4 regions of the Nocardioides sp. NPDC101246 genome follow, and region 2 is predicted to be linked to each of the others. Evidence: riboswitches for the same ligand, from Rfam matches in the RefSeq annotation. Region 2 holds a riboswitch; each other region holds the start of a gene.
What was found. A riboswitch is a leader RNA that binds a small molecule or an ion and turns the genes downstream of it on or off. The one in region 2 is predicted to bind cobalamin.

Region 1 (2,880 bases), on a different contig from region 2:
GTCTTCATCCTGGTGATGACCTTCGCGGTCCTCAACCTCTTCCTCGCCGTGGTCGTCTCCGGCATGGAGAGCGTCGAGTCTCTCGCCGAGCACGAGGAGGAGTCCGACGCCGAGATGATGGCCATCCTCACCTCGTTGCGCGAGGACCTCACCGCCGTACGCGAGGAGCTGGCCGCGACCCGGGCGGAGCTGCGGTCGGAGTCAGCTGCCCGTTGAGGTGATCTCCTGCAGGACCATGTTGCGGGGGCCGTCGGCAGTGCCCCTGACCACCCGCAGGAAGTAGGGCTGGTCGGGGTTGTGGTTGGGGTCGAAGGACCAGTTCCCGCGGGGGCTGACGATGGTGCCGACCGATCCGAGGGAGTCGGCGATCTCGTTGCGGTCGACGTCGTCGGAGAGGCCGAGCGCCTTGTCGAGCGCGGCCGCGGCGTCGTAGGCCTGGACCGAGTAGACCGTCGGGGTGGCGTCGTACGCCTTGCGGTAGTCCTTCACGAAGGCGTCGTTCATCAGCGAGTCCATCGTGTCGCTGTAGTGCAGCGCGGTCCGTACCCCTGATGCCGCGCCGCCCAGCGCGGACAGCACGTCGCCCTCGGTGAGGAAGCCCGGGCCGTAGAGCCGGATGCTCTTGGCCAGCCCGGACTCGCGGTACTGCTTCACGAACGCCTCCGCCTCCTTCCCGGCATAGGCGGCGAAGATCGCGTCCGCGCCCGACTCCTTCACCTTCTCGAAGAGCCCCGACCACTCCTCGCTCACGCCCGCCGGGGTGTAGCTCTGGCCCGCCACGTTGCTGCCGGACGCCTCGAGGGAGATCATGAAGCTGTCGGAGAACTCGTGACCGGCCGCGTCGTCGGAGCCGATGACGTACGCCGAGCCCCGGTCGGTCCCCTGGGCGACCGCCTTCCCGAGCGCGCTGCCCAGACCCGCGTTGGTCGAGGACGTACGCCACAGGTAGTCGGAGCCGTCGGCGAACTCGTCGGCGCCGGCGCCGGTCACGATCAGCGGCGTCTCGCTGTTCTTCGCGACGTCCTTGGCCGCCAGCGCCGTCTCCGAGCTCACCACCCCGACGACCGCCTGGACCTCGTCGTCCTGGATCAGCCTGGTCACCGCGGCGACGCCGATCTCGGTCCGGTCGCCCTCGTCGGCCTCGACGACGTCGATCAGCCGGCCGCCGAGCTTCCCGCCGTGCTGGTCGAGGTAGAGGTCGAAGCCCCGCGACATGTCCGTGCCGATCGACTTCTGGGCGCCGGAGGTCGGCACCACCAGACCGATCGAGACCTTCGAGTCCGAGGTCGTGGCACAGGCCGTCAGGCTGAGTGCGAGCGCCGAGATCGGCGCGAGAACGAGCAGCTGCCGATGAACCGAGCCGGTCACGGGAGACTCCATCTGTGGGGGTGGCGTCGGGAGGTTCCGAGTAGGCGAACCCTGGCACAACCGCGGCCGGAGGGCGAGCAATTCGGTGCCGTGTCCGCAAGTGGGTAGTCTCGCCCTGCCAGTCGTACTCCATGCCTGATGGGGTCAGGGAACCCGGTGAAAGTCCGGGACTGACGCGCAGCGGTGAGGATGACGGGCGGGGCACGCACTCCTTCCGGGGAGGGCAGCCACTGGAGCCTGGCTCCGGGAAGGCGCTCCGCTCCGATCGATTCCGAGTCCGAAGACCTGCTGGCTCTGGCGGCACCCGCCGCCAGGTCACCACGTGCCCCGCGCAAGGGCACATGACGCAGAGCAGGTGTCCTGATGTCGCGAGTCCGAACCGACCGGTGCCCCGGAGTCGGTCGTCCGTGGGCGGCCGAGGACGGCCTGCTGGTGCGGCTGCGCCTGATCGGCGGGTCCGTCTCCTCCGCCGCGCTGCTCTCGCTGATCTCCGTGGCGGAGACCTACGGCGACGGGCGGATCTACCTCACCGGCCGCGCCAACCTGCAGGTGCGCGGCCTGCCGAGCGTCGAGGGCGGCCAGTCTGGAAACGACCTGCCGGGCGAGGTGCTCTCTGCGCTCAAGGCGACCGGTCTGGTGCCGGCGCAGACCCACGAGCTCGTACGCAACGTGATGCTCTCCCCGCAGAGCGGGCTCGCCGGGGGACGGGCCGACCTGCGCGGCGTCGCGGCGTCGCTGGACCGGCTGCTGTGCGCCTCGCCGCGGCTGGCCGCGCTGCCGGGGCGGTTCCTCTTCGTGCTCGACGACGGTCGCGGCGACCTGGTCTCGCGCGAGTGCGACCTCGGGCTGGTGGCGCTCTCCGCGGCCGAGGGCCAGCTCCGGGTCGGTGACTCGTGGGGGCCGGTCGTGCCGCTCGCCGAGGCCGCTTCCCGGTTGGTCTCGCTCGCTGCTCAGTTCTTGGACGTACGCGGCGAGGGACCGTCGGCGGCCTGGCACGTCGCCGAGCTCGACGCTCCTCTGGTCGAGCCGGTCGTGGCCGACGCCCGGGTGCCGGTCGCGGCCACCGAGCTGGAGTTCGGTGAGGTGCCCGGCGGCGAGCACGTCGGATTTGCCGAGGGGGCCCTGGACCGGGCGGCGGTCACGGCGCTGGCCGAGCGGGCGCCGGCGGTCGTGGTGACGCCGTGGCGCGGCGTACTCGTGCCCTCGCCGCAGGTGCGCCCGACCCGGCGCTACGACTACATCGACCAGGGGCCGGCGATCTACGTCGACTCATTCGCGACCATCCGGCGCGAGTCCGACCTCTCCGCGGTGCCCGCCGACGCCGAGCGGCTCGCGGTGCGGATGATCCACGGCAGCGGGCAGGTCGACCTCGCCGCCGACCTGGTCATCCACCCCGGCCTGGTGAAGGCCGCGCGGGGCGCGCTGGAGGCCGGGGCGCCGATCCTGTGCGACGCGACGATGGTCGCCACCGGGGTCACGCGGAGCAGGCTCCCGCGCGAGAACGAGGTGCTC
Region 2 (2,880 bases):
CCGGCACGCCCGAACGCCCACCCGGCCAGGCCGGTGGTGTTGGAGTTGGCGATGTTGCCGGTCGCCGCCTTGAACGACCCGTCCTTCGCCTGGGTCTCCTTCAGCCACTCCACGCCTGCCTCGACGGCCTTCTCCGCCTCCGGCGAGGCCACGCCGGAGAGGGCGATCAGCGCGAACGCGGTGGCGTCGGCGTCCGGGACGGCCTTCGGGTCGGCGTCGCAGGTCTGGTCGGCAGCGGTGGGGTCGGCCGCGAAGGTGACCCGGAACCACCCCTCCTCGCACTGCTGCCCGGCCAGGAACTCCGTCGCGGCCGCGGCCTTCTTGCTCTCGGCGTTGTTCAGTGCCCACACGGCGTACGACTGTCCGATGGTGTTGGAGTAGTCGGCCGCCTCCTTGTTCTTGGGGTCGAGCTTGTCGGCGATGCGGCCGTTGGCGGCGACCGTGCCCTCGAGCTGCTTCAGCAGACCGGGGTCGGAGGCGTCCACGTTCTGCTGGAGGACCAGCGCCTTCGCGGTGGACCCGGCCGAGGTGACGGTGCCGAACCCGGGTGAGGTGTAGGCCTTCTTGTTGGCCATCACGGCCGAGGCGATCGTGGAGAGCTCCTCGTCGTAGCCGCCGACCTCTGCCAGCGCGATCCCGATGTCGGCGCTGAGCCCGAAGTCGTCGGTGCCGTACTGCGCGTTGTGGGCCACACCCTCCGGCGCCTGGGCCACGAGCCAGTCGGCCACCGAGGTCGACACCTTGGCGTCGTAGGTGGACTTCTCCCCCTCCTCGATGGCTTTCTCGCCACAGCCGGCGAGCGAGGTGAGGGCGAGAGCGGCGGCGATGCCACCGAGGACGGTCTTCTTCATGGTTCCTTCCGCGCTGTTCGTCGGGAAGGCCCAGGGCCGACCCGCTGCTTTCCACGACAGCGTCAGGTCAGTACGCGTCCGTCGGCAGGTGCTCCGGCTCACTCGGGTCGCGGTCGGCGTCCCGGGCCTACGGTTGCGGGTCAGCGCCGGGATTCGACCGGCTTCCCCCACCACGGCGTGTGTTGATTGAGGCTCTGCTTGTTTCGGGGCAATCCTATGCCTGGCGAGCGCCTCTTGCGGGATCGCCGACGAGCAGTCACTCTGTCCCCATGCGCCACAGGATTCTCGGCCTTGTCGCACTATCGATCTCGGCCACCCTTCTCGCTCTCTGCCCGACCACGACGGCGGTCGCGCAACCGGCTCGGACCTCGGTCACGTACGCAGATCTGGTCGCCATGTTCGGCGACAGGGTCGGCGACAGGAAGACCGTCGAGACCGGGCTGCCGACCCTCAACCGCGCCATGTCAGACGCCCGGATCACGACCCCCTACCGGCAGGCGGCCTACCTGACCACGCTTGCCCACGAGAGCTCCTTCCACCACGACGCCAAGGGCCGCGACAAGCGGAAGTACGCCGGCCGTGGCTACATCCAGCTGACTGGCGAGGCCAACTACACCGACGCCGGCGCCTACCTCGGGATCGACCTGCGCCGCCGCCCGGAGCTGGCCAGGTCGCTGGACCACAGCGCGCCGATCTCGCGGTGGTACTGGACCGTCGCCCGCGACATCAACCCGCTCGCCGACGTCCTCGACATGGGTGCGGTCAACGCGGCGATCGGGTATCCGTACAACAAGGAGGAGGACACCGAGCGCTGCCGCGACTTCAAGGCCGCGCTGAAGCACCTCAACGGGTCGGTGCCCAAGGGGATCGACTGCACCCGCCCGAAGAAGGCGAGCAGCCAGGACCGCACCCCGGACGCGTCCTAGCAGACGTACGTCACTTCTTCGTGCGCTTGTCGCTGACCGCGATCGCCGAGGTGCCCTCGTCCTTGAGCTCGAAGAGGTCAATCGCCTTGATCAGCTTGGTCCAGGTGGCGTACCCGTAGTTGCGCGGGTCCTCGGAGGACTGGTTGCGGATGCGCGAGACGACCGTGCCGACCAGGGCCCAGCCGTCGTCGTCGGCGGCCGCCGCGATGGAGTTGCGCAGCAGCTGGATCAGCCGGGCGTTGCGCTTCAGGAGTTGTCCCGAAGTCGCCGAGGAGGACGGCTTGCGGGCGGGCGTGGCACCGGCCTCGGTGTCAGCCTCGGTCTCCTCCTCGGAGCCGCCGAGCTTCTCCACCACGGTGAACCGGGTGCAGGCGCTCTTGAACGGCGCCGGCGTCTTCTCCCGGCCGTAGCCGTAGACCGCGCGCCCCTTCTCCCGCAGGTAGTGCACCAGCGGCGTGAAGTCGGAGTCGGAGGAGACCAGCGCGAACGCGTCCGGGACCGCCGCATGTAGCAGCTCCACGGCGTCGATCGCGAGCGCCATGTCGGAGGCGTTCTTGTGCGCGGTCAGGTCGAACTGCTGCATCGGCCTGATCGCGGCGTCGTGCAGCTCCTCGATCCACCCCTTGAGCTCGGGCTTGGTCCAGTTGCCGTACGCCCGGCGGATCGTCACCTCCCCGTATTCGGCCAGGTCGTTCAAGATCGCGTCGATCTTGGACGCGGGGGCGTTGTCGGCGTCGATGAGCAGCGCGATGCGGAAGGGCTCGGTCACGCGGACAGTCTGCCAGTGCACCCCATCGCCGAGTCGGCTCATCCTGACCAAAACGACCGCCGAGTCGGCGCGTCATGACGCGCCGACTCGGCGGGATTTGTTGTCAGGACGAGCCGACTCGGCGTGGAGTCAGGCGAGCTTCTCCAGGATCAGCTCGCGGACGCGCTTGGCGTCGGCCTTGCCGCCGGTCGACTTCATCACCGCGCCGATGAGCGCACCGGCCGCGGCCTGGTTGCCGCCGCGGATCTTCTCGGCGACCGCGGGCTGGGCGGCGATGGCCTCGTCGACGGCGGCACCGAGGGCGCCGTCGTCGGAGACCACGGCGAGACCGCGG
Region 3 (2,880 bases), on a different contig from region 2:
TCGCCGGCGTCCGGAGTAAAGGACGGCCTTCGGCCGCCGGCTTCGCCGGTCGCCTGCGGCGATCATCTCGACAAGCTCGATACATCGCCTTGACACCGGCCGTCGACGAGAATTTTGGCTGTATATCGGGTCGGCGGCAGGGGTTTGGCGCGGAGTTTCGAGTTGAGCACGGGCTTGGGACTGCGGGTCACCCGCTCCGGCAGTCGGATCGTCTGGTTGGTGGAAGGAATTTTTCTTCCACGGGGCGCCCGCTACGCGGTGGTGGACCGAGAGGCGAATGAAAATTCGTTCGGCGCCGAGGATTCCAGTTGGGATCTACTTGCCAGGGGAAGGAATTTTCTTTCCCTGGGTGTGAGGCTGGGGCGCGGCGGGCGAACGAACTTTCGTTCGCCTGGATTCGTCTTCTGCCGGGGCGGGTCGACCGGATAGAAGAAAATTTTCTTTCACCCGTTGGCGCTGTCGGTGGGGACGACGAAGGACCACTGCGTCACAGCCCGTGCGGGGACCCAGCCGGTGAACGTGCCGATCGGGGCTGAGGTCTCGACCGAGATCCGGGTGAGCTCACCGCCATGCTGCTGATAGGCAGCGGCCAGGAGTTGCTCGGTCTCCAGGGTGACGCCGTGGACGACGAGCCGGCCACCGAGGCGGAGGGCAGCGAGACATGTGTCGAGCACTCCTGGTCGGGTGGCGCCGCCGCCGATGAAGATCGCGTCGGGCTCCGGGAGATCGCGCAACGCATCGGGGGCGCGGCCCTGGACGACGGCCAGGCCGGGTACGCCGAGGCGGGTCGCGTTGCGGGCGATCCGGGCGGCGCGCTCGGGGGAGGCCTCGACCGCGGTCGTGGTGCAGGACGGGTGCGCCCGCATCCACTCGATACCGACCGAGCCGGCACCGGCGCCGACGTCCCACAGGTGCGCGCCGGCGGTGGGGGTCAGGCGGGCCAGGGCCGAGGCCCGCAGGTCGCGCTTGGTCAGCTGGCCGTCGTTCTCGAACGCGTCGTCGGGAAGGCCGGCGGCCCAGCCGAGGAGGGGTGCGCCGACGCACTCGATCGCCACGATGTTGAGCCGCGGCGACTCCGCGTCCCACGCGGAGGCGGTCGCGGTCCGTGCGCTCTCGGTCTCCGCGCCGAGCTCGCCCAGGACGGTCATCGTCGAGGCCCCGAAACCGGCCCCGACCAGGAGGTTCGCGATCGAGGCAGGAGTCGACCCGTCCGAGGAGAGTGCCAGGATCCGGCGGCCGGGTGCGAGCTCGCGCGCGATCAGTGACACCTCGCGGCCGACGAGGCTGACGACCACGCACGTCTCGGCCGCCCAACCCATCCGGGCGCGGGCGAGGGCGACGGAGGAGACGGCCGGCTCGATGCGTACGTTCGCTGCGCCGAGCAGGTCGATCAGCGTCGTGCCGATGCCGGAGACCAGCGGGTCCCCCGAAGCCAAGGCGACCGCATCCCCGATGCCGTCGAGCAGTGCCGGGAGCCCCTCGCGCAGCGGCGACGGCCAGGGCTCGCGCCGCTGGCCGGGGACATCCGGGACGAGGTCGAGATGACGCTTGCCGCCGAGGAGGACGGCCGACTCCCGGATCAGCTGCTGGTGACGTACGGGAATCTCGTCCCAACCTCCGGCACCGATGCCCACCACGACGATCATGAGGCCAGACGCTACAGTGACCGCACAGGCGCGAGGTGCCCCGACTGGGGAGAATCTGGGAAGCCGGTGGGAATCCGGCACAGGCCCGCTGCGGTGAATCGAGCCCCATCACGGGGACTCGACAAGTCCGAAGACCGGCCTCGCGTCCATCCAATCAACGCGATAGGGAGCGGGAGCCTCTCATGCCGGTGCACTACCCATTTTCTGCCGTCCTCGGCTGCCAGGCGGACGACCTCGACGACATGGGCCTCGCGCTCGTGCTCACCACCATCTCCCCGGAGATCGGCGGGGTCCTGGTCCGTGGCGAGAAGGGGACCGCGAAGTCGACGGCCGTACGCGGTCTGGCGGCCGTGCTGCCCTCGATCTCGGTCTACGCCGGGGACCGGTTCTCGATCGACCCCGCCGACCCCTCCGCGGAGTCGCCGGACGGTCCCTTCGGGTCCGCCGCCGTCGTGGAGAGCCGGCCGGTGCGGCTGGTCGAGCTCCCGGTGGGGGCCACCGAGGACCGCGTCGTCGGCTCGCTCCATCTGGAGAGCGCGCTGTCGCGCGGCGCGGTCGAGTTCGAGCCGGGGCTGCTTGCGCGGGCCCACCGCGGCCTGCTCTACGTCGACGAGGTCAACCTGCTCCACGACCACCTCGTCGACCTGCTGCTGGACGCGGCGGCGATGGGCCGGGTCAGCGTCGAGCGCGACGGCGTCTCGGTCGAGCACGCCGCCCGGTTCGTGCTGATCGGCACCATGAACCCCGAGGAGGGCGAGCTGCGCCCGCAGCTGCTGGACCGCTTCGGGCTCACCGTCGAGGTCGCCGCGCCCCGGGATCCGGCGCTGCGCGCCGAGGTCGTACGCCGCCGGATGGCCTTCGACCTGGACGCTCCCGGGTTCGTCGAGCGCTATCTGGCCGCCGAGCGCGACCTGACCTCGCGGGTCTCCACCGCGCGCGCCCTGGTCGGCAAGGTCCGGCTCACCGCGCCCGGGCTGCTCAAGATCGCCGAGGTCTGCGCGGCGTTCGAGGTCGACGGGCTGCGCGCCGACATCGTCACCGCCCGCACCGCGGTCGCGCACGCGGCCTGGGCCGGGCGCTCCGAGGTCACCCGCGCCGACATCCGCCGCGCCGCCCTGCTGGCCCTCCCGCACCGCCGCCGTCGCAACCCCTTCGACGCCCCCGGGCTCGACGAGGACCTGCTCGACCGCATCCTCGGCGACGACGAGCTGCCGCCCGAGCCGCCGGAAGGTGG
Region 4 (2,880 bases), on a different contig from region 2:
GTGCGGCACGATCAGGCCGACGAACCCGATCCCGCCGCTCACCGCGACCAGCACGCCGACCAGCACGGAGAGGCCGACGAACAGGGCACCGCGCAGCGCCGCGACGTTCACACCGAGCGCGGCCGCGGTCTCCGGCCCGGCGGCGAGCGCGTCCAGCCACCGGTGCAACGCCAGCATCCCGGCGGCGAGCACGAGGCCGACGACCGCGGGCACCCACAGCTTCTCCCAGCTGGCGCCGCCGACGCTGCCGAGCATCCAGAACATCACCGAGTTCGCGGCCCGCGGGTCGTCGCTGGCGAAGACCAGGAAGGAGGCGATCGCGGAGAGCCCCGAGGAGAGCACCACCCCGGAGAGCACCAGCCGGATCGGGGTCAGTCCGCCCTGCGCGGTCGCCACCAGCCAGACCAGCAGCGCTGCCCCGATCGCCCCGAGCAGGGCACCGGTCGAGACCGCGTAGATCCCGAAGCCGACCAGGGCGCCGGTGGTGATCGCAGCCGTCGCCCCGACTGCTGCGCCGGAGCTGATGCCGAGCAGGAACGGGTCGGCCAGCGGGTTGCGCACCAGGGTCTGCATGCCGGCGCCGGCGACGGCCAGCCCGGCGCCCACGACGAGCGCCATCAGCGCGCGGGGCAGCCGCAGCTCCCACACGATCACGTCCCATCTCCCGGGAGCCTCCCCCTCGAGCCGGTCGGTCACCGTCGCAACCACATCGGCGAGCGGGATGTGCTCGGACCCGAACGCCAGGGACGCCACCACGCTCAGCGCCGAGGCGAGCAGCAACCCGGCCACCAGCGGTAGGAACGGGACGCGTCGTCTCCCGGCGCGATCGCGGGCGCGAGCACGGACACGGTCTTCCACGGCGGTCGGCCTCTCAAGTCCTCTGGACCCTGGTCGCGAGGGCCGTGACGTACATCTGAGCCGACAGGTTTTCGGACTCGGGTTCACCCGGCGAGGCCGCCTTCCCAGGGACTTCTCCCCAGTGGCTTGCTGGTCTCGCCGTCGCCCTCACCGCTGCGCGCCAGTCCCGGATTCTCACCGGAGTTCCCTGGCATCCATCCGGATGCGTTCGACTCGGCGCAGAGGCTAGCACGGGTCGTCGAACCGGTGCCGGGGATGTTTCCGACGACACGGCGAAGCACAAGATCTAGGAAGTTGCATTGGTGTAATTCCCGCATATAGTGGTCCTCGCAGCTGGTTCTCCTTCCTCGGCGACGGGGAGGGAGAGGCAAGAGGGAACCCGGTGTGAGTCCGGGACTGCCCCGCAGCGGTGAGTGGGAACGACCGCCTTCACGAAGCACTGGGAGCAAGCCATGCCCCTGGGAAGCGACGGCCACTAGGACCGAGCACGAAGCCCACGAGTCCGAAGACCTGCCAGTGCCCACCTCATGGTGGGGTCCGCGACCTCGAGGGAAGGTCAGGGGATCAAGCGCGTACGACGCTGTCCTCTCCTGCCCCCGGAACGGATGCACGAGACATCCGGAGCGGGCCGTGGGTCCCGCGGACCAAGGGGGCATGAGAGAAGATGATCGACACCGAGGGTCTACCGATCCGCACGGAGAAGTCGGCGTACGTCTTCGACTATCCGATGGCCGAGGACCTGGCCAAGAAGCAGCGGAGCATCTTCTGGACGGCCGAGGAGATCCCGGTCGAGAACGACAAGCAGGACTTCCTGGTCAACATGACCGACGCCGAGCAGGCCGCGGTCAAGACGACGCTGAAGCTGTTCACCATCTACGAGCTGATCCTGGGCGGCGAGGTGTGGGGCGACCGGCTCTTCCACTCCTTCCCGCGGCCCGAGGTCCAGATGATGACGAACGCCTTCTCGTTCGCCGAGCTGAACATGCACGCGCCGTTCTACGCGAAGCTCAACAAGACCCTGATGATCGACACCGAGGAGTTCTACGACTCCTACAAGAACGACCCGGTGCTGGCCGAGCGGATCGCCTTCGTGTGGGAGGCCATCGCCGACGAGGACCTGCTCTACGCGCTGAGCGTCTTCACGCTGATGGAGAATTGCGTCCTCTACTCCAACTTCGCCTTCCTCAAGCACTTCCAGTCCGGCGGGAAGAACCTGCTGCAGAACGTGATCAGCGGCATCAACTTCTCCGCCCGCGACGAGAACCTGCACGCCACCGGCGGCGCCTGGCTGTTCAACACGGTGTTGGAGGAGTACGCCGCCACCGTGCCGGCCGACAAGTTCGAGGCCGAGCGCTCCGACCTGTTCGAGCGCGTCCGCGGCGTCGCCGAGCACCTCTACGCCCACGAGGCCCGGATCGTGGAGATGCTCTTCGCCCACGGGCCCATCACCGGCATCGACCAGGCCGACCTGGAGGCCTTCGTGAAGTCCCGGGTCGACATGACGCTGGAGAACATGCGGATGGAGCCGCTGTTCGGGGTCGAGGACAACCCGATCGCCGAGTGGTTCTACAGCGGCATCAACGGCACCCAGTTCCACGACTTCTTCCAGGTCACCGGCAACGAATACAACCGCAACATCGGCGAGACGGAGTTCAGCTTCTAATGACGAACAGTCTGATGGGCAGCAACAGCAGCTGGGAGACCCTCTCCGCCGAGCGCAAGGCGCTGCAGGCCGAGGGCGTCGTGCCCGCCTTCATGACCACCGCGGGCTACGCGATGTTCAAGGCGAAGTACACCGTGGAGGGCCAGAGCGTCCGCGAACGCTACGAGACCATCGCCGCCACCGCCGGCGAGCTGGCCGACGAGATGTACGCCCGCGAGGACGGCACCTCGTGGACCGAGAAGTTCTTCGAGGCGATCTGGAACGGCTGGCTCTCGCCGTCGACGCCGGTGCTCTCCAACCTCGGCACCGACCGGGGTCTGCCGGTCTCGTGCGAGGGCTCCTACGTGGAGGACTCGGTG

Region 1: it holds a riboswitch for cobalamin, as region 2 does, so the genes downstream of both, ACIRON_RS09785 (nitrite reductase) here and ACIRON_RS27625 (prenyltransferase/squalene oxidase repeat-containing protein) in region 2, are expected to answer to the same signal.
Region 3: it holds a riboswitch for cobalamin, as region 2 does, so the genes downstream of both, ACIRON_RS09815 (VWA domain-containing protein) here and ACIRON_RS27625 (prenyltransferase/squalene oxidase repeat-containing protein) in region 2, are expected to answer to the same signal.
Region 4: it holds a riboswitch for cobalamin, as region 2 does, so the genes downstream of both, ACIRON_RS09850 (FecCD family ABC transporter permease) here and ACIRON_RS27625 (prenyltransferase/squalene oxidase repeat-containing protein) in region 2, are expected to answer to the same signal.

Annotation. Positions count from the first base shown of each region.
Region 1 covers NZ_JBIWNX010000004.1:416,951-419,830, forward strand. Annotated here, with positions in the region: gene ACIRON_RS09775 (ion transporter) at 1-216, shown strand, start outside; gene ACIRON_RS09780 (ABC transporter substrate-binding protein) at 202-1,368, opposite strand; cobalamin riboswitch at 1,471-1,676, shown strand; partial or broken gene ACIRON_RS09785 (nitrite reductase) at 1,732-1,920, shown strand; gene ACIRON_RS09790 (precorrin-8X methylmutase) at 2,581-2,880, shown strand, end outside.
Region 2 covers NZ_JBIWNX010000020.1:42,281-45,160, reverse strand. Annotated here, with positions in the region: gene ACIRON_RS27625 (prenyltransferase/squalene oxidase repeat-containing protein) at 1-851, opposite strand, end outside; cobalamin riboswitch at 917-1,041, opposite strand; gene ACIRON_RS27620 (glycoside hydrolase family 19 protein) at 1,121-1,777, shown strand; gene ACIRON_RS27615 (NYN domain-containing protein) at 1,788-2,546, opposite strand; gene gatB (Asp-tRNA(Asn)/Glu-tRNA(Gln) amidotransferase subunit GatB) at 2,676-2,880, opposite strand, start outside.
Region 3 covers NZ_JBIWNX010000004.1:423,154-426,033, forward strand. Annotated here, with positions in the region: gene cbiE (precorrin-6y C5,15-methyltransferase (decarboxylating) subunit CbiE) at 444-1,646, opposite strand; cobalamin riboswitch at 1,663-1,804, shown strand; gene ACIRON_RS09815 (VWA domain-containing protein) at 1,829-2,880, shown strand, end outside.
Region 4 covers NZ_JBIWNX010000004.1:433,373-436,252, reverse strand. Annotated here, with positions in the region: gene ACIRON_RS09850 (FecCD family ABC transporter permease) at 1-792, opposite strand, end outside; cobalamin riboswitch at 903-1,086, opposite strand; cobalamin riboswitch at 1,176-1,391, shown strand; gene ACIRON_RS09845 (ribonucleotide-diphosphate reductase subunit beta) at 1,523-2,521, shown strand; gene ACIRON_RS09840 (ribonucleotide reductase N-terminal alpha domain-containing protein) at 2,536-2,880, shown strand, end outside.